3 regions of the Lysinibacillus sp. NPDC094403 genome follow, and region 2 is predicted to be linked to each of the others. Evidence: a T-box and tRNA genes for the amino acid it is inferred to sense, from the RefSeq annotation. Region 2 holds a T-box; the other regions hold tRNA genes.

Region 1 (7,179 bases), on a different contig from region 2:
AGTTCTACCTTTGATAAATGGTTAGTAGAACGTTATCACTCTTGGTCAAAATGGAAGAGTTCACTATTTCGTATTGATATAGACCATATGCCATGGCAGCTACAACGAGTCCATATTAACATTGAAAGCAATACACTTGCTCCATTTGTGAAGGAATCTATACAAGGCATTCAACCGATTGCTCATTATTCGAAGAGTAAACAGGCTAAAATTTTTTCACCAATTTTGGAAAACAAAAAGATTTATTAACGTTAATAAAAGAGATAACAAAATTGCATTACAATGGCGCTTGCAATCATATCCGACATAGCAAGTGCCTCTGCTTCAATGTCATCAAAAACTTGAATATCCTCTTGATAGTTTTTCTGAATCATAGTCACGGCTTCTTTTTTTGTTAAAGCTAAATGTGTGTAGAACATTTTTTGAACTTCCTCAACACTCAAGTATGGATTAATTTGATTCAAGAATATTGCTATGTCGTCAGCATTACGATACCATTCCTTTTCCTTTGCATCCGCTGTTGCCGTATCTCCTTTGGCAGCTGCAGTTACTAACTGCGCAGCAATAAGAAGATGTTCTTTAATTAGCTCAGCGTAACGATCAGCAATTTGGTCGCCGTAAAATGGACGTAGACAATTGCCTAAGTCCGTTGCATTTTGTAACAGTCGTTCTTGCACAAAGGGCAAATCAGGTAAGCCAAAGACAATACTAATAATCGTCATCCTCGTCCAATTGACATGCTCCATCCATAATATACGATTCATTGCCATAAAATCTGATTCAGCCTTACTGATACAGCGACGATAATCTTTCTGCGGCTGTAAAAAATGGCGAACAGGTGCAGTATAGTTTGTGTAAGAGCCTGTATAAAGCGTGCTTAAGGGACTTGCGAAATATACATTTGAATACGGGTACAATGTATTTCCACTCCTTCTAATTTTCTTCCTAATGTAGAATACTCTGAGGTATTTCCATATATGAAAGAACAATTTATTGAAAGGAGTAAATAAGGATATGGCTATTCTTCATACATCATTTTTTTAGTCATCCCACCATCAACTGTTAGATTAATGCCTGTGACGAAATTATTTGTGGGGCTAGTTAAATATAAGCAAGCCTGTGCAATGTCTTCAGGTACGCCTACACGCCCCGATAAATGCTGCTCGTGATCAATCTTACGGAGCTGTTCATAATCACCTGCTTCAATCCAACCAGGCGAAATACAATTAACCGTAATATTATCTGGACCTAAAGAACGCGCTAAAGCATGTGTTAATGCAACGATACCGCCCTTTGTTGCCGCATAGGCTTCGGTATGGGGCTCAGACATCTCAGCGCGTGTAGAGGCTATAGAAACAATTGAGCCGCCATTGACATTTCCTCGTATAACTTTTGCAGCCTCCCTCGAACACAAAAAGACACTCGTTAAGTTAGTTTGAATCATAGCATTCCATTCATCCAATGTTACGTCATAAAGAGATTTATGTTGAAATTCCCCTGCATTATTGATTAAAATATGGATAGTACCAAAATGATCAACTGCTTTTTGCATTAAAGAAACGACATCCTGTTCTTTCGTAACATCTGTTTGAACAAAACGAACAGAATAACCCTGCACAAGTAAACCTTTTTCTAATTGCAACCCTAATTCTTTATTTACATCAGCAATAACTACATTGGCACCATTTCGGGCGTATGCAAGTACAATGCCTTTGCCAATTCCTTGTGCACCGCCAGTTACGACTACTACTAAATCTTTAAACATTTTAGCTTCCCCCAGTTTTTTTGCTTTTCATTATTTTAGCAAAAGTAGAGATGAGGAGGGCATAATGGGGTACAGGAAATCATATAATATTAATATTGAGGCAAACCTTGCCTTCATAGTAAAATTAATGTTGACTTTATGATGAAAAGCACATATAATAAATATTGTCCTTCACTTGGACTACATATAAAATAACATCATGTCTCAGTAGCTCAGCAGGATAGAGCAACGGCCTTCTAAGCCGTCGGTCGGGGGTTCGAATCCCTCCTGGGACGTCAATTGCAAATCAATGGTCGATATTAAACCAAAAAGAAGAACGCTTGAAACCTTATCAATACTGGGTTTTAGGCGTTTTTTCTTTGTGTATTACATTTTGAGAATCGCATTGAATAACATAGAGATGGCCTTCCACAATCAATAAGTAGTAGAACTAATTTAGAGAATTGGCTGGAATGGTAGATTGGTGAAATTATGTTAAAGTAAATCATGTCAACATTATTATAGAGTCAATGGTAGAATATAGATTGATAGTAAATAATACTAAGATATTTTGCTTTCTAAAAACAAACTATGTAGGGGGAAATAATGAGAAAATTATTTATTGGGTTACTAGCAGCATTTGTATTTGCGGTAGTAAATCCAACGAAATCAGAAGCAAAAGTGATGTATGACGGAGCAGAGGTTGTAAAAGACCAAACAGGAAAAATGACCTTTAAAAAAGACATAAAGGTGTACAAGAAAAATCCAGATGGTACGTTTGATTCGTTAGTGGTTAAGCGAAATAACTTCTTTAGAACGTATGATATTGAAAAATATGATAAAAAAATATTCTATCAAATGGGGCAATACCGCGTACAAGCAACGGATTTGGTAGTTTTCAAAGAAGTACCAATAAAAATTCGTTCATCTTTTTATAACAAACCAACTTATATTGTTATTACTCGCGATGGTATTAATGATGGCTTATATTACGGATCTCACTTCAAACTAGAAGGACCATGGAGTTTTAATTTCAAGGATACAAATAATGGACAACTACTACAGTATTGCGAAAGTGGTGATGGTAGTGAGGAATTTTGTTACGAGTATCCTGGTACAGACCTTAAAATCGCTGAGACAATATCGAGAGAAAGAGGTGTACGTTATGAACTAACAAGAGATGAAGAGGGGAAGGGCGTTCCATTAAAAGAATCTAAAACTGAAAGAATTATGAAAAAGGGAAGTACTGTTTTTTCAAGGTATGATCATGAAATTAATGGTTATATATTAGTAACCGATGAATTAGAAGGAAGACTCGATAATGCTGTTTATCTTCCAATGAATTCACTAAAGCCAATTGGAGATAAGTGATAGATTAAGAATTATATAAAGCTCTCTTATTTATTTGATAAGGTGGCTATTTTTTATGGTTGATTGACATACGGATAGGATGTCTATCGATGTCTTGGGTTTAGCTAAAAAACTATTAAAAGACCACTCCGTGATGGGTGGTCTAAAAGTTAAGGTAAACAAAAGGTAAACATTCTATACGTTAACCATTGATATATCAATATTTTAGTATGTCCTCCTGGGACGTCTAAAAACAGGGTATAAGGCCTTGGGGTATAAGGGTTTGAGAGAAATTAGGGATTCGGTCAGGGGCATTCAATCCCTTTTTTCGTTCCTCAAATATTTATGGGACTCCGAAAGCATCTTCCAATCAAAATTTTGAATGGAGGATTTTTTTGGTTCCCCTTCACATATTTAGGGCGCAACCTCCATGAGTTTCTCGCCCCACATCCCGTGTAGTCTGTCAAAGGTTCTTTTCACTTTGACTGGCTATACGGGATGTGGAACACTCCATAAATGGAGGTTGCCACAAAACAAAAACTTAACTTTTGTGTGTCCGGAATCTTGACTTAGATCCAGTTTTATATATTAGGATAAGCCCTAGTGAGATAAATGTGCTTTATTGGAGGTTAATTAACGAAAAGCACACCACGTTTTTTCTTCTGCAGTTAATCAGCTTTTAAATGAAAAAAAGATCGTCAAATTGGCGATCTTCGTTATTAAATAAATCTACCCAATTGCATTACTTTGCAATTTTGTCACGGTACAAAACAAATGTAACTACGTTTAATAATATAGTAACGCTGACAAGTATTGCTGAAACATAAGCTATAGTACCCATTGTATCCATCAGAGAAGCTAATTCTCCATTTTCTACCAATATATAGCTATAAAAAATTTGTAAACAAATTGCGATTGCGCACGCACTAAAACTAATAATAGAAAATGCAAACCATTTCTTGCTCTTGTGTTTTTTATATCCTAAAAGATTAAAAAATGGGGCAATCAAAGCTACTAATCCAAGTATTATGCTAAATAAATGAATCATAAAAATACTCCCTCCTCATATCTTCAAACGAAAAATAGTTAAATAAGTTACCTACTTAACATTTGTTCATAATTGTTGTAAATAAACTTGTAAGGGCGAATTTAAGGAGTTGGCAATTTTGCTACACCCAAACCCTCTTGGCATTGTCGTGGTTAAAAAAGGATCCCCAATTCATGCGAATGGGGACTCTTTTTTGTTGTTTAATTACATGAGATAACATTAGTAGATTTTTTGCTGGGTTCTATATTCCAAGGGAGTTTACCTGTATATGGCGGAATAGGTCTAGAGTGACAATTAAATTGCTTTTTTAGGGATGCTTCATTTTTCCAGTCGTAATAGTGAGAAAAGTTTTTCTTTAATTCTGCGAATGCTTTTTCTTTTGTCCAACCCTTGGCAGATTTATTTGGATAAATAGAGATTGATTTTAAGCCATCTCTATTTATCCAATATGCTCTAGTAATATATGTAGCCCCACCTGGGTCAATTCTTCTAGGTGTCGCTGCAGATATTGAGTCTAATATTATATTTTCTTTTATTTGTAGTTCGGAATCAATTATGACCCATTCAAAAGTATCGTCCTCACTAAATTCATTAGTATATAGAGGGACCCCAAAAGTAAATTCAATTCCAGAGGGCAGTGTTCCTTGTCCCGAGTTAAATTGAGTACTTTGTAGTATTTCATCTTTTTCTTCATCAGTCATAGATTCATATAACGTTTCGTCTTCTAACGTCAATACTTCTAAAGACTCTTCTAAACTTGGTAATACATCCTCAGCATTATTAGAACTTGCATTTATATTAATACTTGGAAAAACAAATGAAAATATTAAAATAAAACTTAAAGAAAACAAATACATTTTCTTATTCAATTTTAAATACCTCCTTTTTTACTTTTTCCCGGGTATATTAATAACTTATCATTAGACATAATAATTTCAAAATCAATTTTTGTTGATAATTGAACAAAAATTGATAAGAGTCAGAAAATTATCTAAAATTCAAAGATATTATAAATATCTTCAAACCATACTAAAAAAGTCGATCTGCCACAAAAAAGCGCTGCAAATCCTTTAACATTAAGGATTTGCAGCGCTTTCCTTTTTTGAGAAAACGTTAGAAAAGGATAGAATAGTATTACGGAGAAATAAATAAAAGGAGCTATACTATGAATTTTTTTTATTATGGATAAAATCGTACACAAATGTAACTCTTCAATAATACTAGAGAAGATTATATAGAAGGAAATGTGAAGGGGTACTATCAACTATAAAAAACCTTTAAAAGCCTATTCTTTCATCAAAATCATATTGGAAAAAGATTAATTAAGTGTGGGAACCTATCAAATACACTGGGCATAAGCTGATAATATATGTGAATTGAAAGGGTGTCTTGTTCATGTTTTCTTATCCTCAATTTCCCTATAGCGATTATAGGTCTATGTCCAACAGTTTTTATTACGCCCCTTATTGGTCGCCCTGGAGCAATGTTGCCCGTGAACTAGATGAAAGACACCGTTTACCCTCACAGCAACGGCTTACTTTCGTGCTTGTGCATGGTTCTTGGGCTGATGCTCATTTCTGGGATGGAGTAGCGGCAGAATTGCGCAGTCGAGGGCATGACGTCTATACACCTGAATACGCAGGTCACGGTGAAGATCCGAATAAAAATGTCACGCATGCGATGATCACGAAGTCCGTTGTTGATTATATTATAAAATGGAATCTACGTAACTTTGTTCTCGTCGGGCACAGCTTCGGAGGATCAGTCATTCAAAAGGTTGCAGAACAGGTTCCGGATCGCATAAAGCGACTTGTCTTCTGGGACGCGTTCGTACTGAAAGACGGAGAATCAGTTGCTGATGAATTCTCGCCCCAAATGATACAAAGTTTTGAAGAACTCAAAGCAAGCTCGAACGACGATACGATATTTATGCCGTTTTCCCTGTTTCGAGATTCATTCGTTAATACGGCCACTTTAGAAGAAGCTAAACGGATGTATGAAAGCGTTACTCCGGAACCGGCTAAGCCGCTTTTCGAGAAACTAGATCTTAAAACGTTCTACTCGCTACCTACGCCCAAAAGCTATGTCTATTTCTACCAAGACAACGCATTACCACGAGGAGAGAATTATGGCTGGCATCCGAATATGTCCAGACGGCTCGGGCAGTTTCGCCTAATTGTAGGCGACGGTGACCACTTTACGGACACGCGTACAAGGCCGGCTATGGTGGCACAGAAGTTTTACGAGGCAGGTCGCGACTGACTACTGTAAGTGGGATTAAGTAAATGATTAGCTTTAATAAATTATAAAAAGACCTCTTCTTGAGGATCAAAAAGAGCCAAGTTAGAACCAACTGAAAAGTACTTTAAATCCTTTGTTATTAAGGGTTTGAGGCACTTTTCTTTTTTCGTGTTGTGCATTCTTAATTGGTCAAATCAACTTCTTTGAAAAAAATGTATTTTGTTGCACTTAGCCTCTATTGGGTTATTCACATGTAAATTAAAAATGTTCTCACTAAACCATATATCATTCTCCCTCCGTAAAGATTCTTTTGTAAATTAGAATAATTTATATAAAAAACGGAAAGAAATATGTGTAAAAATGTTGGAGTTGATCGTTATGGAATTTGATAAAGAGTTAGAAATTTACTGCTACAGCTGTCGTAAAAAAACTGTATTTACACGTAAAGATATGCATAATAAAAGTGGGGTAGATAGTCACTGTAGTGAATGTTCAGGTATTTGGTTTGAATGGCAAAATCGAGCTGTAGAGAGAGAAATGGAAAAGTGGATTGAATATAATAAAGGGCTCGTAAATTAGCAGAGTCAATGATACCAGTTGAATTTAAAATCTAAATACGTACCCATCCAAATGTCTCAGAAACGAGAGAAGCGAAAACCTATAAAAAGAGTTATAATATAATAGGAAGAAACTCAATAAAGAGAGATGGATTTTAATATGAACGAACAATTAGTAGATTGGATTACACGTTTTCAAAAGGAGAAAGATATAGAAGCTCTCGCAAACTTAAAAGATT
Region 2 (7,179 bases):
TTATGCTTCTACAAGTTTTATGAGTGAATCTAAACCAACAACTAAATATGTATTAACAAATGGTCTTGTTGTTAGGAATATAGCTAGTCCATCTGGAGATAATATCGGAGAACTTATGAAAAACGATGAAGTTTTAGTTCATTCTACAATTGCTGGTTGGTCATTTGTAACAACTTCACTGTACGGAGGTTATGTAATAGATTCACATTTAACTTCTCAAAATCCGTTTGCTAAAACTAGTAATGGGTCAAGTAGCTCATCAAAACCTTCAAACGGAAGCAAGTCAAAATACAAAAATTGTACTGAACTTCGTAAGGATTATCCAAATGGCGTAGGTAGCGATCACCCAGCTTATGAAAAAAAGCATGATCGTGATGGAGATGGATGGGCTTGTGAAAGTTAGAAAGTGGCTGGGACAAAACTGGTCAAAACCTTAAAAAGCGCGAGAAATCAATTTAAAAACGTTGATTTCTCGCGTTTTTTTGATGTAAAATATTTTAATTTTGCGTAAAAAAATTTGCTTATGTCATAAGCGACCTAAAATATCAGTGCTGTCAGAGAGTGTTGCATGAAGGTAGATGTCGATATTTTTCAAAAGTTGGTTGATAAATTAAAATAGTTGGTTGATAAATTAAAAAAGTTGGGTGATAAATTAAAATAGTTGGTTGATAAATCGATAATGTTGGTGGATAAACAATCTCAAAAGTTCTCGACAAATCTCAAAACTGCAGCTCATTAAAGAATTTTGTCCCAGCCGTTGCCGAAAATGAGGTTTTGTCCCAGCCTCTTTGAATGGGAATCGAGGTTTTATCATCTCGTACAGGTGTGAAAAATATCCAACTGTATGAAGTGCAATAACTAGTAAAGAATTTTAAAAATGGGCACATAATTTTCAATAATTGCTATTAAATATATGATTTCCTACGATAAATACTAAGCGTCAAGCCGACCGCAACGCTTCCTAGTAGCATTGGGAAAAGACCATAGCTAATAAATGGGAGTGGCATTGATATAAGGGGTACAAGTCCAAATAGCATAAATATTTGGTATCCAATTTGCGTTGTTAAAAAGGCAAGCCCACCTATAATTAATAAACGACCATATTCGTTATGAATGAGACGTAGTGTGTGTGCTGTACGGAAAATGATGAAGCCAAGTATACATACAACGATTACTCCAGCAATAATCCCATACGTTTGTAAAATTGTGAGTAATATAAAATCAGTATGTGCTCCACCAGCTAACGGTTGATTGCTAGTGCCAAACCAAGCGAGGTTCTCCATCACCGTTGAAATAAGTACTACGCTAGGATCTAAACTTGGTGTAAACATAGCATGGATTCGTACAAGCTGATACGGTTTCAATGGTCCAAACATAAAGTAGCCGATAAATGCTACAAATAGGAGACAAAATGCAATTGTAATTGCTAGTTTTTTCTTACGAGAAAAACTACTTGCATAAAATAAGGTGGCAACTATTGCTGAATATGTACAGAATAGTGAAATATCCGGTAATAGCAAGTAGCAAAATGCGCCGATAAAATAAAGAATGAGTAACAACCATAATGATTTTTTTTGTTTAGCGAAAAGCCCTGCAAACGCAATTAAAAAGAGGGGTAATGTCATCCAGCCTTTAAGTTCAAGAGGGCCAGCTTTAAAAAAGATCATACCATGGATTGTTTCATTACCATTTAAGATAATAAGAAATAAGAGACATGCCAGTACATACATATGCGTGGAATAGCGCTCTAGCTTGCGAAAATCGAGTCGCATTAAAAAGAATGTCAAAACAATTCCACCAATAAAAATAACGATATTACGCATAATATAATCTCGTAACGAGAGCTCAGCTGGTAGGAGCGGTAAAAAGCTACACATTGCTGCCAACACAAATGGAATAACTAGTAGCCAATCGATTTTCGGCTGATGAATTTGATTGAGCGAGATACCTAACTTCGTTGCATTGCCCATTTCAAGCACAGCCTGTTGTTCCGCATCAGTTTCACTGTGTCCCTTTTCCTGCCAAGCCTGCTTCGATTGGGTTAAATGATACGTCAGCTCCTTTTCAACCGAATCGTGTGCCTCCTTGTTGCGAATATGTCCCTTTACGTGTTGAATATAGTCCTTAATCGTTCGCATAGCGCGCCTCCTTCAGTAATTGCTGAATAGAAGGGAAGTACATTTCTTTGTTAAGTTTTGCCAGCAACTTGACGCCCTTATTTGAAAGTACATATCGTTTTTCGTTCTCATGCCATTCACTAACGACGAGTTGTTGTTGCTCGAGTCGATGAAGCGAGGCATAAATCATCCCTTCATTGAAATGAACTACGTCTTTGTTTTTTGTATAAAGAAGTTGCGTCAGCTCATAACCCGAGCGCATCGTTTGTAGCATCGGTAACAGCACCTGATCTGAAAGCTCCTCGTGAATACCGTTACGCACAGCTTCACGATGTTTTTCTGTAAATTGCACTTTTTGAAACTGATTTTTCATGGCTTGTTTAAAACGTGTTTCCGTCAAATGGATTCCCTCCTAACGCTTTTTGTAACAAAGCTCGTGCCTTTCGAAGTCTTGTCTTCACCGTATTTTTATTCAATGATAAAATGCTGGCAATCTCCTGTACCGAGTAGTCCTCAAAATAATAAAAGTAAATAACTTCACGATACTTTACGGGGAGTGCCATTACAAGGTCAAACAAAGCCTCGTCCTCACTATTCTTCACAACTTGCTCAAGCAAATCATTCGTTTTCAATGCTTCCGCTAACACATTTGTTTCGGTAACATCTACGTTTTTCTTGTACCAGCTTTTTATATAGTCCTTTGAATGATTGATAGCAATACGCCACAACCATGTCTTTAAGCTAGCATGCCCCTGGTAGGTTGATAGAGCCTTATAGCACTTAATAAAAATCTCCTGCGTCAAATCCTCAGCAAGGGCAGCATCATTTACATATGTATAAACAAGCTGAAGAACCGCTTGACCATAATCTGTCATTAGCTCCTCAATCACTTGATCTCGTGATAATCCACTTGCTGTAATTGTTTCCTCCATATCGTCCCTCCTTACGTGTTCATTCATTAGACGACTGCCAAATAGTACTGGTTTTACTTTATTATATAAAAAACATGTTGTGAGCACTTATTAACAAAACAGAAGAGTTCTAGATGGCAAGAGTGAGGGGTACTATTAATTAGTAGGGTGAAAAGACAAAACTTTATCAGTATAGATCCTTATAATTTTATTTAGTAGAAAGGGAGCGGATTTTGAAAAGATTTTTATTTATTTTGATAATCTTTGTAATAATTTGTATTGTCTTTAGTAAAAAAATATTTTCAATTGATGATAATAATGCTTCTGCATCTAAGATTTACATCAATGTGTTTGATCCAAAAAGTTTGAAATTTAACTTCTATCAATTTGACCAGTTTCAGAATAAAAGTAAATTATTATTAAGTAAGGAAACGGCGGATTATTCTGCTTTCGCTTATTCTGAACGTACTAATAAATTGTATTATACTGATGGCATATCGGATCATACAATACAATTATTTGAAAATGACCTAAATACGAATCAAATAAAACAGTTAACCGCTGTATTTAATAAGGTTGATTTTATCCAAATAAACAAAGAGCAAAATATCATCTTTATGAGAGTGCTATTGAGAGATGAATTAAGAAATTTTCATATAGCTACGTATAATCTTCAAACAAAGAAAATACAAATATGGGAAGAAGAAAACAACGATAGAAGTGTTTTAAATTTTAATTATAACCCGAATAATAATCAATTAATTGTAGTCTCTTTCTCCGAAAACGAAGATCAGAAGAAACTAACCGAGGCTAATAAAAATCAAACAAAATTACAGTCAATCAAACACAGTATAGATATTTATAACATTGAAGGTCAAAAAATGAAACATATAGTCGATGTAGAGAGTTTTATTAGTGGAGCATCATTGGCACCAGATGCGAACTCAGTAATAATCAGCTATGATGAAGCTGTAGACAGTCCTATTTCGCATGTTGTAGAAATAGATATCACATCAAAAAAAGTAAAGTCTTTACTAGATAGTAGTGGTATTTTTTCAAAAATTCGCTCCGTTAAATTCGATGAAAAAAAAGAAGGGTTTTACTTCTTATCTAGTTTTATTGATGATAAAAAGGGTCATAGTATTTTGGAAATACCTAAAGAGAGCGTACTCTCGTACTATGACATCAAGAAAAATAAGGTACGAAATGTATGGAGGCCAGAAAAAAGTGTTATCGTTAGTTATTCAGCAGAACATTTCTAATGCACAATTTAGTTCTTAATAATTCTGAATAGACAGTTGACTTTAATTTGATGTTCGTGTAGAATTTTTCGAAATTACAGTTAAATTCGATGAAAAAGAGAGTAGTTTATGGAGCTACTGGAAAGCGAATTAGGGATGGTGTAAGCCTAATACAGCAGCCATAAATGAACCGCACTTTGGAGATGGTTCTCGAATTAGTAGTAGAGAATATCGGGGAGTCACCTCGTTAACAATGGAAAGTGGTCATATTTATATGGCAACTAGAGTGGTACCACGGGATAACTATGCTCTCGTCTCTATTTTAGAGACGGGAGCTTTTTTTATGTTTAGGGAGGAGAATGAACATGCATACACAAATCGCGAAAAGCATTGCTGAGGCATTAAACAGCGAACTGTCAGTCAATGAAATTCAAAATTTACTGGAGAAACCGAAAAATTTGGACTTAGGGGATGTGGCATTCCCTTGCTTTACACTAGCCAAAAAACTAAGAAAAGCCCCTCACAATATCGCATCCGACATAAAAAACAAATTAAACTGTGATTTAATACAGGAAGTTCAAGTAGTAGGTGGGTATGTCAATATATTTTACCAACAGCCAACGATTACACAACAAGTGCTTAGTCAAATAGTAAAAGAAAAAAATTTATACGGGACTCAACAGGAACCAAAAGGAAATGTTGTTTTGGATTTTTCTTCACCTAATATAGCGAAGCCCTTTTCCATGGGCCATTTACGTTCTACAGTAATCGGTAATGCTTTAGCCAACATTGCCGAGAAAAACGGCTATAAAGCAATTCGTATTAATCATTTAGGTGACTGGGGAACACAGTTTGGTAAATTAATCGTGGCCTATCGAAAATGGGGAGATCAACAAACTATTGAAGCCGCTCCAATAGAGGAACTGTTAAAAATTTATGTGAAGTTCCATGAAGAAGCGGAGCAGGATGATACACTTAATGAACAGGCACGTACCGCATTTAAAGCATTAGAAGATGGGGATAAAGAGACGTTAGCTTTATGGCAATGGTTTAGAGATGAATCACTCGAAGAATTCAAGACCATATATCAACTGCTTGGGATTGACTTTGATTCGTTCGCTGGGGAAGCGTTCTACAATGACAAAATGGCTGCTGTTGTTAAAGAGTTGGAAGAAAAAGACCTACTTGTGAAATCAGATGGAGCTTATGTCGTTGAAATAAACAATATGCCTCCATGCTTAATTACTAAAACAGACGGTGCTACGCTCTATGCTACACGTGATTTAGCAGCTGCTTTTTATCGACAACAACAATATGATCCTAAAAAAATATTTTATGTTGTAGGGAATGAACAATCCCTTCATTTTAACCAACTATTTAAGGTCATTGAGAAGATGGGGAACGATTGGTCAAAAGATTTACAGCATGTGCCTTTCGGGATGATCCTTAAAGATGGTAAAAAAATGTCGACGCGTAAAGGAAAGATCGTTTTATTAGCAGATGTACTAACAGAAGCGATTGCTACGGCGAAGCAAAATATCGAAGTAAAAAATCCAAATCTAATGGATAAAGAAAGCGTCGCACATCAGGTTGGTGTGGGAGCGGTCATTTTTAATGATTTAAAAAATGATCGTCTTCATGATATAGAGTTTTCTATTGAACAAATGATGAATTTCGAAGGTGAAACAGGGCCGTATATTCAATATACTTATGCACGTATTTCATCTCTTTTGGAAAAAGCAGATGAACAAAATTACGAAGTGTCGTCTGAAACATTAGGTGAGCAAGGGTGGCCAGTCATTTTATTACTGGAACAATTTCCGAAAGTAATCGCCAACGCTTTTGAACAAGCGGATCCATCACAAATTGCTAAATATGCCCTGCAATTAGCGCGTCTATTTAATAAATATTATGCGCAAAATAAAGTATTGGTTGATGACAGCCAAAGAACATCAAGATTAGCATTTTGTCAATGTGTATCTATTGTTTTAAAAGAATCGTTAACATTATTGGGAATTGCTGCACCTAATAAGATGTAAGTACTATAAGCCGCATCTTTTCATCATTAATTGCCATTAAATTGACCATAACTAGAAAAAATGGTAAAAGGAAATAGTAAGAAATTTGAGGTCTGACAATAATGCTAGATTTTAGTGAAATTCAGACCATGTTATTAGAGAGAAGGTTTTTAGTAAGTATGGAGAAAAAGCAATTGCGTGTTTCCATGGTACTTGTGGTTGTTAGTATTTTCTTCGTTGCGCTCAATATGCGCCCAGCAGTTACAGGAATAGGACCACTATTTAATGTACTTTTGGAATCACTCCAAATATCAAATACAAAAATGAGCTTTTTAACATCTATTCCCGTGTTTTGTATGGGACTCTTTGCACCATTCGCAGTACCATTACAAAGAAAAGTAGGAACAAAAACGGCTATTACGCTTTTAATCATTATCCTAGCATTAGCAAATGGGCTACGCTTTTTAAAAGAAAGTTACGAACTACTTGTAGTCACAAGCTTTGCTGCAGGATTTGCCATTGCCCTTATCGGACCCATATTAAATGCCTACATAAAGAAAAAATTCCCGAATCGCTTTACTACAGTGGTAGGTATTTATTCATTTGGAATAGGAACAGGGGCAACATTGAGTGCAGCACTAACAATACCATTTTATAATCATTTTCATGAGAGCTGGACGATGGCGCTTGGCAGCTGGGCAATACTTGCTATCATTGCTCTTTGCATATGGTTCCTGGCAATACAAAATCAAGAACTGCCGGAGACAGATGTATTAATGGAAAATGCAGCACGAAATCCGTGGAAAAATGCCCGTGCTTGGACAATTTTAATTTACTTTGGCTTACAAACATCTTTGTTCTTCTCAATGATGTCCTGGCTATCACCGATGTT
Region 3 (7,179 bases), on a different contig from region 2:
TTAATTCTTCACCTTTTACCCATTGATCAATGATTTGCTGACGCATCGTCTCTGACCCATGTTGGAATGTTAAAGCTGTTACAGTTAAATTTAGAAACTCCTTAGCAGATAAACGTTCCTCTTTTACTTCTACTTGACTACTAGTTTCATTGGCAGCGCGCACTTCCTGCATAGATACAGGAATGACAGCAGATGTCGTTAAAATTACCGCTAATGATGCTGATAAAAACCTTCTTTTCAAAATGATTCCTCCTTATATCAGTTCGCGTTATATCGTTTGTCGATACAATAAAATTATAGCAACTTTATCCTTATTGTCAATAATTGATAATAATTAAATAAAATTACCTTTTGAACCAATAAAAAAGTGAACTTCAATGAGTTCACTTTTTGAATATATTAAAATTTCCGACTCGCTCCTCCACCAGCAGATGAGCCGCCTCCGAATCCGCCAAAGCCACCGCCCTTAGAGCCGCCTCCTCCAAAACCACCCGGAAAACCGCCACGTCTACCAGAACGCGGCCCTCCTCCTCTTCCGTTAGAAATAAATGTATAAACAACAAGTACTATGATAACGATTAAAATAACCATCCACGTTGGCATTTCTTCATTGTCAGCTGTATTTTTAGGCATCTCTCCATTCCAATTGTACTCTTTCGCGACAGTTTGAAATACTTCTGCGTACGTTTCTTTAAATGCCTTATCAATGTCTCCAGCACTTGCATTTGGATAAAACACTGTATCTAAGATGCGCCCCAGCTTGCCATCAGGTAATGCTCCTTCGAGACCTTGGCCTACAGCAATGACGACATCATTTTTACCTTCGCCCTGCCCAAACGTTGCTAAAATTAAAACACCATTATTTTTTTTGGCATCTCCAATGCCCCATGAACGAATCATTTTTGTTGCATACATTTTTGGTTCTTCTCCGTTAATATTATCCACTGTTACGATCATAATTTCTGCACCTGTACCTTTGTCTAGCTGCTCTGAATAATGATTGAGCTCTTCCTTAACGGATGAAGATATGGCATTAGCAAAATCATGAATATACGTATTTTTCATCGGTGTCGGCATTGCGGCATCTGCCACTTTCATAGAGAAAGCAAACATGATACCAACAATAGTAAGTTGGATAATAAACCGTTTCATTATTGTTTACCTGAACTGCCAAAATCTATAGATGGTGCCTTTTCAGCGCCCGCAGCTGCTTTAAAGTATTCTTTCTGCTCAAAACCAAACATCCCCGCAATTAAATTGCCCGGGAAACGTTTGACCGTTTTATTAAAAGCCTGCACTTCATTGTTGTAGTCTTCTCGAGCAACAGCTAAGCGATTTTCTGTCCCAGCTAATTCATCCATTAGTTGACGGAAATTTGCATCTGCCTTTAAATTCGGATAATTTTCTACGACTACTAGCAATCGACTAAGTGCTCCGTTCAATGCATCATTAGCCACCGCCTGTTCCTTTGGACTATGTGCACTTCCCATTTGTGCACGCGCCTCTGTAATGCTAGCGATAACTTCTTTCTCATGGTTGGCATATCCTTTAACAGATTCTACTAAGTTCGGAATCAAATCGTAGCGACGCTGTAGCTGATTTTCAACCTGAGCCCATTTCGAAACTACGCTTTCCTCAGCCGTTACAAGGCTATTGTATTTTGGAATAAAAAGTAAGGCCAATACAACTAAAATAATAACGATAATTCCTATAGGTCCAAATATTTTTTTCAATTTTAAAACCTCCTTCGCTTTCTTTTAGCTATCATTCAAAATTAGGAATGATATTTGTTACTTGGTAATAAGCCATTCTTTTTTATTTACCATTAATGTGCAGCAAATAAAAATCTCTATTCTACATATATGCAAATGCATTAATACCGTATGAAATTTATTTAACGTGCCATACTTAATACTGTAACAAACTATGATATTTAGGAGGCGCTTTTTTTGACACAATCGTTTCATAACGAATCATCAAACCAATTCAACCAACAACAAAGCCCAAATCATGGTGGACATGAGCAAATGGACTTGCATGAAACAATCGGTGCAATCATTGCTTGTATGAATCAATCCATTGTTTTACGTCCACAGGTTAAGGACACAGAGTTGCTTAGCATTTTGGATCGCCAATATAATTTCACATTAGGTATGTATAACACTATTGTGGAATCTTATAACACAGGTCATGATCCATCTGTTCCTACAGGTCGCTATCAAATGGAGACGGGGAATAATTTCAAATATGGAATGAATCCTGGCCAACCTAAAAAGCCTATGCAAAATGCAAGCGAGCTCAACGATGAATGTATTTCTGGCTTCTTACTTGGCGCTCAAAAAGGTTTGGCAAAAGGTATGACTGCAGCAGCAACAGAAACTACAAACCCTGTTGTCCGACGTGTTATTGCAGATAGTATTCCCAACTGCATTGAAATGGCATACGAATTATCTATTTACCAAAATATGCATGGCTACTATCAAGTACCTCAATTTTCTCAACAAGATATGCAAACGATGCTTAATGCATACGGCACTACAACAAATCCCCTTCATTAATAAAAACAAGAGCAGTCCCATATGTGGTGCATTATCACAAGGGACTGCTCTTGGTTTATAAAACTTTTCCTAAAAATGCTTTCGTTCGTTCATTCTGTGGATTACCAAAAATATCCTCCGGCGTTCCCTCTTCGACAATATAGCCACCATCCATAAAGACGACACGATCACCAACTTCACGAGCAAATCCCATTTCATGTGTTACCACAATCATGGTCATACCTTCAGCTGCTAAATTTTTCATTACATCTAGCACTTCTTTTACCATTTCAGGGTCTAGTGCCGAAGTAGGCTCATCAAATAAAATGGCTTTTGGTTTCATCGCTAAAGCACGAGCAATGGCAACACGTTGCTGCTGACCACCTGAAAGCTGCTCAGGATAGTTATAAGCCTTACTATCAAGACCGACCTTTTTCAACAGCTCATGTCCAAGTTCTTCTGCCTCTGTCCTACTCATTTTACGGATTTGCATCGGAGCCATCGTGACATTATCTATAACTGTCATATGCGGGAATAAATTAAATTGTTGAAACACCATGCCCACTTCTGCTCGAATAGCATTTATATTTGTTTTTGGCTCGTTAACCTTTACATTCTCGATATAAATTGCACCATCTGTTACTTCTTCTAGCATATTGATGCAACGTAAAAATGTACTTTTCCCTGAACCTGATGGGCCTATAACACAGACAACTTGCTTTTCCTGTATTTCATAATCAATGCCCTTTAATACTTCCAGCTTGCCAAAATACTTGTGTAAATTCTCAATTTTAATCATCGTGCTTCCCTCCCTTTTGCATTACGAGGGACATAGCTATTACTAAGTCGTTTTTCGATAAACGCTACAATTTTTGTTACACCATACGTTAAAATTAAATATAGTACCGCCGCAACTATATATGGTTCCCAGAAACGGTAACTAGCTCCGGCTACGATCTTACTTGCATATAAAATATCTGGTGCCGCAATAACGGTTACTAAAGATGAGTCTTTTAATAAAGCAATAAATTCATTACCTAACGGTGGAATCATACGTCTAAAAGCTTGTGGTAAAATGACTTTTCGCATCGCTTGGTTATGTGTTAAGCCAAGGGAACGAGCTGCCTCCATTTGCCCTTTAGCGATACTTTGAATACCCGCGCGGAAAATTTCTGCATTGTATGCCGCACAGTTTAAAATAAGCGCCGTAATCCCTGACACCATATAGCCTAATGAATGTCCAAAAATGGTTGGTATCAACGCTAAGTGAATTAATAAAATTTGTACAAGCATCGGTGTCCCACGGAATAAATCTACGTACAGCTTACATGGCCAATAAATCCATTTTCTAGTCGATAATTTTCCAAGTCCTAAAAATAGCCCCAAAAAAATCCCGCCAAAATAACCACTGAGTGTTAAAATTAACGTCACACCAATACCACGTATAAACATATCACGGTAGTTCCAGACTATGTCCCAGCGTAAGTCAAAGATGTCCATCCGAAAACCCCACTTCCCCTTAAAAATTAAATAAGGAGTTGCCTAAAAGTCCTTCATAAGTAAAAAATCCGCAACAGTGTTCTCCTGTCGCATAATCAGTTTTACCACCATCTCTGCCGGGTCTCTTTTTTTCCGTTGGAGTCTATGCGGATTTTTACTTTATATCAATATATAGAATTTCTTTGATCATATGATATTTCTTTTAGGAAAGCCCCATCATGCAGTCAGTTATTACTTAAAGTCTACACCTGTAATTTCTTTTAATTTACCGTTCTCTTTAATTTTTTTCAGTCCTTCATTTAACTTATTTAAAAGTTCTGTATTCCCCTTCTGAACCATAAATCCATAGTATTCTTTTTCAAATGCATCATCTTCGATCACTTTAAGTTTCTCTGTTGGATGAGCTTTCATATATTCATAAACTACCGCATTATCACCAATCGTAGCATCCACGTTACCATTCAGCATTTCTTTGATAGCAACTGGCTGATTTTCAAACGCCATAATATTTGGACTCGATTCACCTTGTAGCTTTTTCGCAGCTTCATGACCTGTAGCATTAATTTGTACTGAAATCTTTTTATCCTTTAAATCAGCTAATGATTTAACCTTGGAATCTTCTTTTACAACAATTAATAATTGAGATTCATAATATGGATCTGTAAAGTCAAACGTTTCTTTACGCTTATCATTAATTGAGATCCCTGCTGCACCGATGTCTGTTTCACCATTTTTAACAGTTTGGAAGACTGGCTCCCAGCCAATATTTTGCCACTCTACTTTAAAGCCCATTTCATCAGCAATCGCCTGCAAAATATCGAAATCTAATCCTACAATATTTCCTTTATCGTCAAGTGATTCGAATGGTGCAAATGTCGCTTCAGTTCCTACCTTATAAATTTTCTTACCATCTCCATCTTCAGATGGCGCGCTACCTGATGATGTCTTTTCTTTTGTGCCGCAACCTGCTAGAACTAACACAAATGCTGCTACGACCACAAGTAACATAGATAAACTTCTTTTCATAGCTACTCCCCCTAATTCGATTATTCTCCGAATATAATTATTTTTTAAGCAATTCGGAAATGTTAGACTATTAGGTCAATTATAGTAACATTATTCTCTTTAGACAATAACCTTTCGTATAAAAGTAATTATTTTTTCATAAAAATTTATTCAAATTGGATTTCCTAGAATAAAACGGCATGAAAAAAAGAAAATAGCACCGAAAATGAATATTTATACATTCATGATTGATGCTAAAATTAGATATATTTTTGAAAAAAAAAAGAATCCCCTCAGATAGGATTCTTTTTTTCGACCAGTATAAACTAGTCTTCACGTACAGTATGTTCACTAAAAAATAATTTGGAATTGTTGCTTTTTTGAAGGTTTGAAAGGAAACAAATACGGGAATAATGCCAACTAGGAAGTATTCCCATTTTTTACCCTCTCTTTCTCCACTAAGCAGGCTGCTAAACTACTTATTAGGAGAATTGAGTTGTAAAAGTATATCAAATATCAGTAAAATGGCGCCCTCGGAGGGAATCGAACCCCCAGTGCAAGAACCGGAATCTTACGTGTTATCCATTACACCACGAGGGCAAATCAAGGCTTTAACTTATTTCAGCCGATGTCCGCTGAAAAGTAAAGTTAGACACAAAAAAAAAGTACTCACCCTAGGCTTTATGAAAAGCATGATGTAGATAACCCTCATTTTGAAGCATACCTGCAAAATAGTGTACTGTACTTTAACTTATGACCTTATCAATTATACAAACGTATTGCCCATAATTCAACTATAGAATGTAAAACATTTTAAATTTTTTTCTCCATTCAGCAAGTGTCCGTCTAAACACCTACAGAATGAAGATAAGGATGTTAGCCTAATACCTTCAAATCCTAAAAAAATGGCTAACAGACCTGCATCGGTAAAAATGTCACGTCCTGTAGCATTACCAAGATGATCGACATCGCGTCGGCCTGGGCACAATTCAAAACGTATTGTTTATCTGTGGGAAAGTGCAGGCGACAACTACATTACAGCAAGGCGAAATTGATTTAATTAATTTCACTTTAGCAGGGTTAACATTTGACCTTCCCTGACTATAATGTGTATGATAAGGTTACAGCTGAAATACAAAGAGTGTTTTCAGCAAAAGTAATCGAATTTAGCTTTATAAGGAGGATTTAACATGAATTTAATTCCTACAGTTATTGAACAAACAAGTCGTGGTGAACGTGCATATGACATCTATTCACGACTACTAAAAGACCGTATTATCCTATTAGGAAGTGCGATTGACGACAACGTTGCAAACTCAATTGTTGCTCAACTTCTATTCCTACAAGCAGAAGATCCAGATAAAGATATCTTTCTTTACATCAACTCACCAGGTGGATCTATCACTGCTGGTATGGCAATTTACGACACAATGCAAATTATCAAGCCACAAGTACAAACAATTTGTATAGGTATGGCAGCATCTATGGGTGCTTTCCTACTTGCTGCTGGTGAGCCAGGCAAACGTTTCGCATTACCGAATGCTGAAGTAATGATTCACCAACCTCTTGGCGGTGCACAAGGTCAGGCAACTGAAATCGAAATCGCTGCAAAACGTATTTTATTCTTACGTGAAAAATTAAATGGTATTTTATCAGAACGCACTGGTCAACCACTTGAAGTCATTGCAAGAGATACAGATCGCGATAACTTCATGACTGCTGAGCGTGCAAAAGAATACGGCTTAATCGACCAAATTATGGATCGTAACGACCGTAAATAAAAAATTAAAGGCATCCCAGATTTATTTCTGAGATGTCTTTTTTTGTTCGACATCAAATTTATGTATGGTTTGATGGGGCTATCCTTCACTTTGATCGTTCTATCCACGATTTTGGCTGTTCTATCCATCATTTTGACGTTTCTATCCACGATCAGAAAGTTTGAAGCGTCTGTCTTTCCGTCGCTTCGGCTTTTCTTTCCGTCGAGTCCTTTTCTTTCCGTCACTTCGGCCTTTCTTTCCGTCGCTTTGGCCTTTCTATCCGTCGCTTCGGCTTTTCTTTCCGTCGCTTCGGCTTTTCTTTCCGTCGCTTCGGCTTTTCTTTCCGTCGCTTCGGCTTTTCTTTCCGTCGCTTCGAT

The links. The T-box of region 2 lies ahead of argS (arginine--tRNA ligase). A T-box ahead of a tRNA ligase gene usually reads a tRNA of that ligase, here a tRNA-Arg.
Region 1: it encodes a tRNA-Arg, which carries the amino acid that the T-box ahead of argS (arginine--tRNA ligase) is inferred to sense. The anticodon was not compared.
Region 3: it encodes a tRNA-Arg, which carries the amino acid that the T-box ahead of argS (arginine--tRNA ligase) is inferred to sense. The anticodon was not compared.

The regions. Positions count from the first base shown of each region.
Region 1 is NZ_JBNNTL010000005.1:163,496-170,674, reverse strand. Features, by position in the region: gene ACQKMV_RS10755 (YqjF family protein) at 1-249, shown strand, start outside; gene ACQKMV_RS10750 (hypothetical protein) at 252-917, opposite strand; gene ACQKMV_RS10745 (glucose 1-dehydrogenase) at 1,019-1,765, opposite strand; tRNA gene ACQKMV_RS10740 (tRNA-Arg) at 1,967-2,040, shown strand; gene ACQKMV_RS10735 (hypothetical protein) at 2,351-3,115, shown strand; gene ACQKMV_RS10730 (hypothetical protein) at 3,837-4,142, opposite strand; gene ACQKMV_RS10725 (DUF2599 domain-containing protein) at 4,343-5,011, opposite strand; gene ACQKMV_RS10720 (alpha/beta fold hydrolase) at 5,538-6,404, shown strand; gene ACQKMV_RS10715 (hypothetical protein) at 6,762-6,962, shown strand; gene ACQKMV_RS10710 (hypothetical protein) at 7,101-7,179, shown strand, end outside.
Region 2 is NZ_JBNNTL010000002.1:452,821-459,999, reverse strand. Features, by position in the region: gene ACQKMV_RS06490 (excalibur calcium-binding domain-containing protein) at 1-403, shown strand, start outside; gene ACQKMV_RS06485 (FtsW/RodA/SpoVE family cell cycle protein) at 906-2,138, opposite strand; gene ACQKMV_RS06480 (helix-turn-helix transcriptional regulator) at 2,125-2,517, opposite strand; gene ACQKMV_RS06475 (sigma-70 family RNA polymerase sigma factor) at 2,498-3,049, opposite strand; gene ACQKMV_RS06470 (hypothetical protein) at 3,262-4,290, shown strand; T-box leader at 4,371-4,591, shown strand; gene argS (arginine--tRNA ligase) at 4,629-6,308, shown strand; gene ACQKMV_RS06460 (CynX/NimT family MFS transporter) at 6,410-7,179, shown strand, end outside.
Region 3 is NZ_JBNNTL010000003.1:214,475-221,653, forward strand. Features, by position in the region: gene ACQKMV_RS08110 (S9 family peptidase) at 1-241, opposite strand, end outside; gene ACQKMV_RS08115 (TPM domain-containing protein) at 400-1,152, opposite strand; gene ACQKMV_RS08120 (LemA family protein) at 1,152-1,733, opposite strand; gene ACQKMV_RS08125 (spore coat protein) at 1,950-2,558, shown strand; gene ACQKMV_RS08130 (amino acid ABC transporter ATP-binding protein) at 2,614-3,336, opposite strand; gene ACQKMV_RS08135 (amino acid ABC transporter permease) at 3,333-4,037, opposite strand; gene ACQKMV_RS08140 (basic amino acid ABC transporter substrate-binding protein) at 4,269-5,063, opposite strand; tRNA gene ACQKMV_RS08145 (tRNA-Arg) at 5,568-5,642, opposite strand; gene clpP (ATP-dependent Clp endopeptidase proteolytic subunit ClpP) at 6,233-6,823, shown strand; partial or broken gene ACQKMV_RS08155 (hypothetical protein) at 6,866-7,179, shown strand, end outside.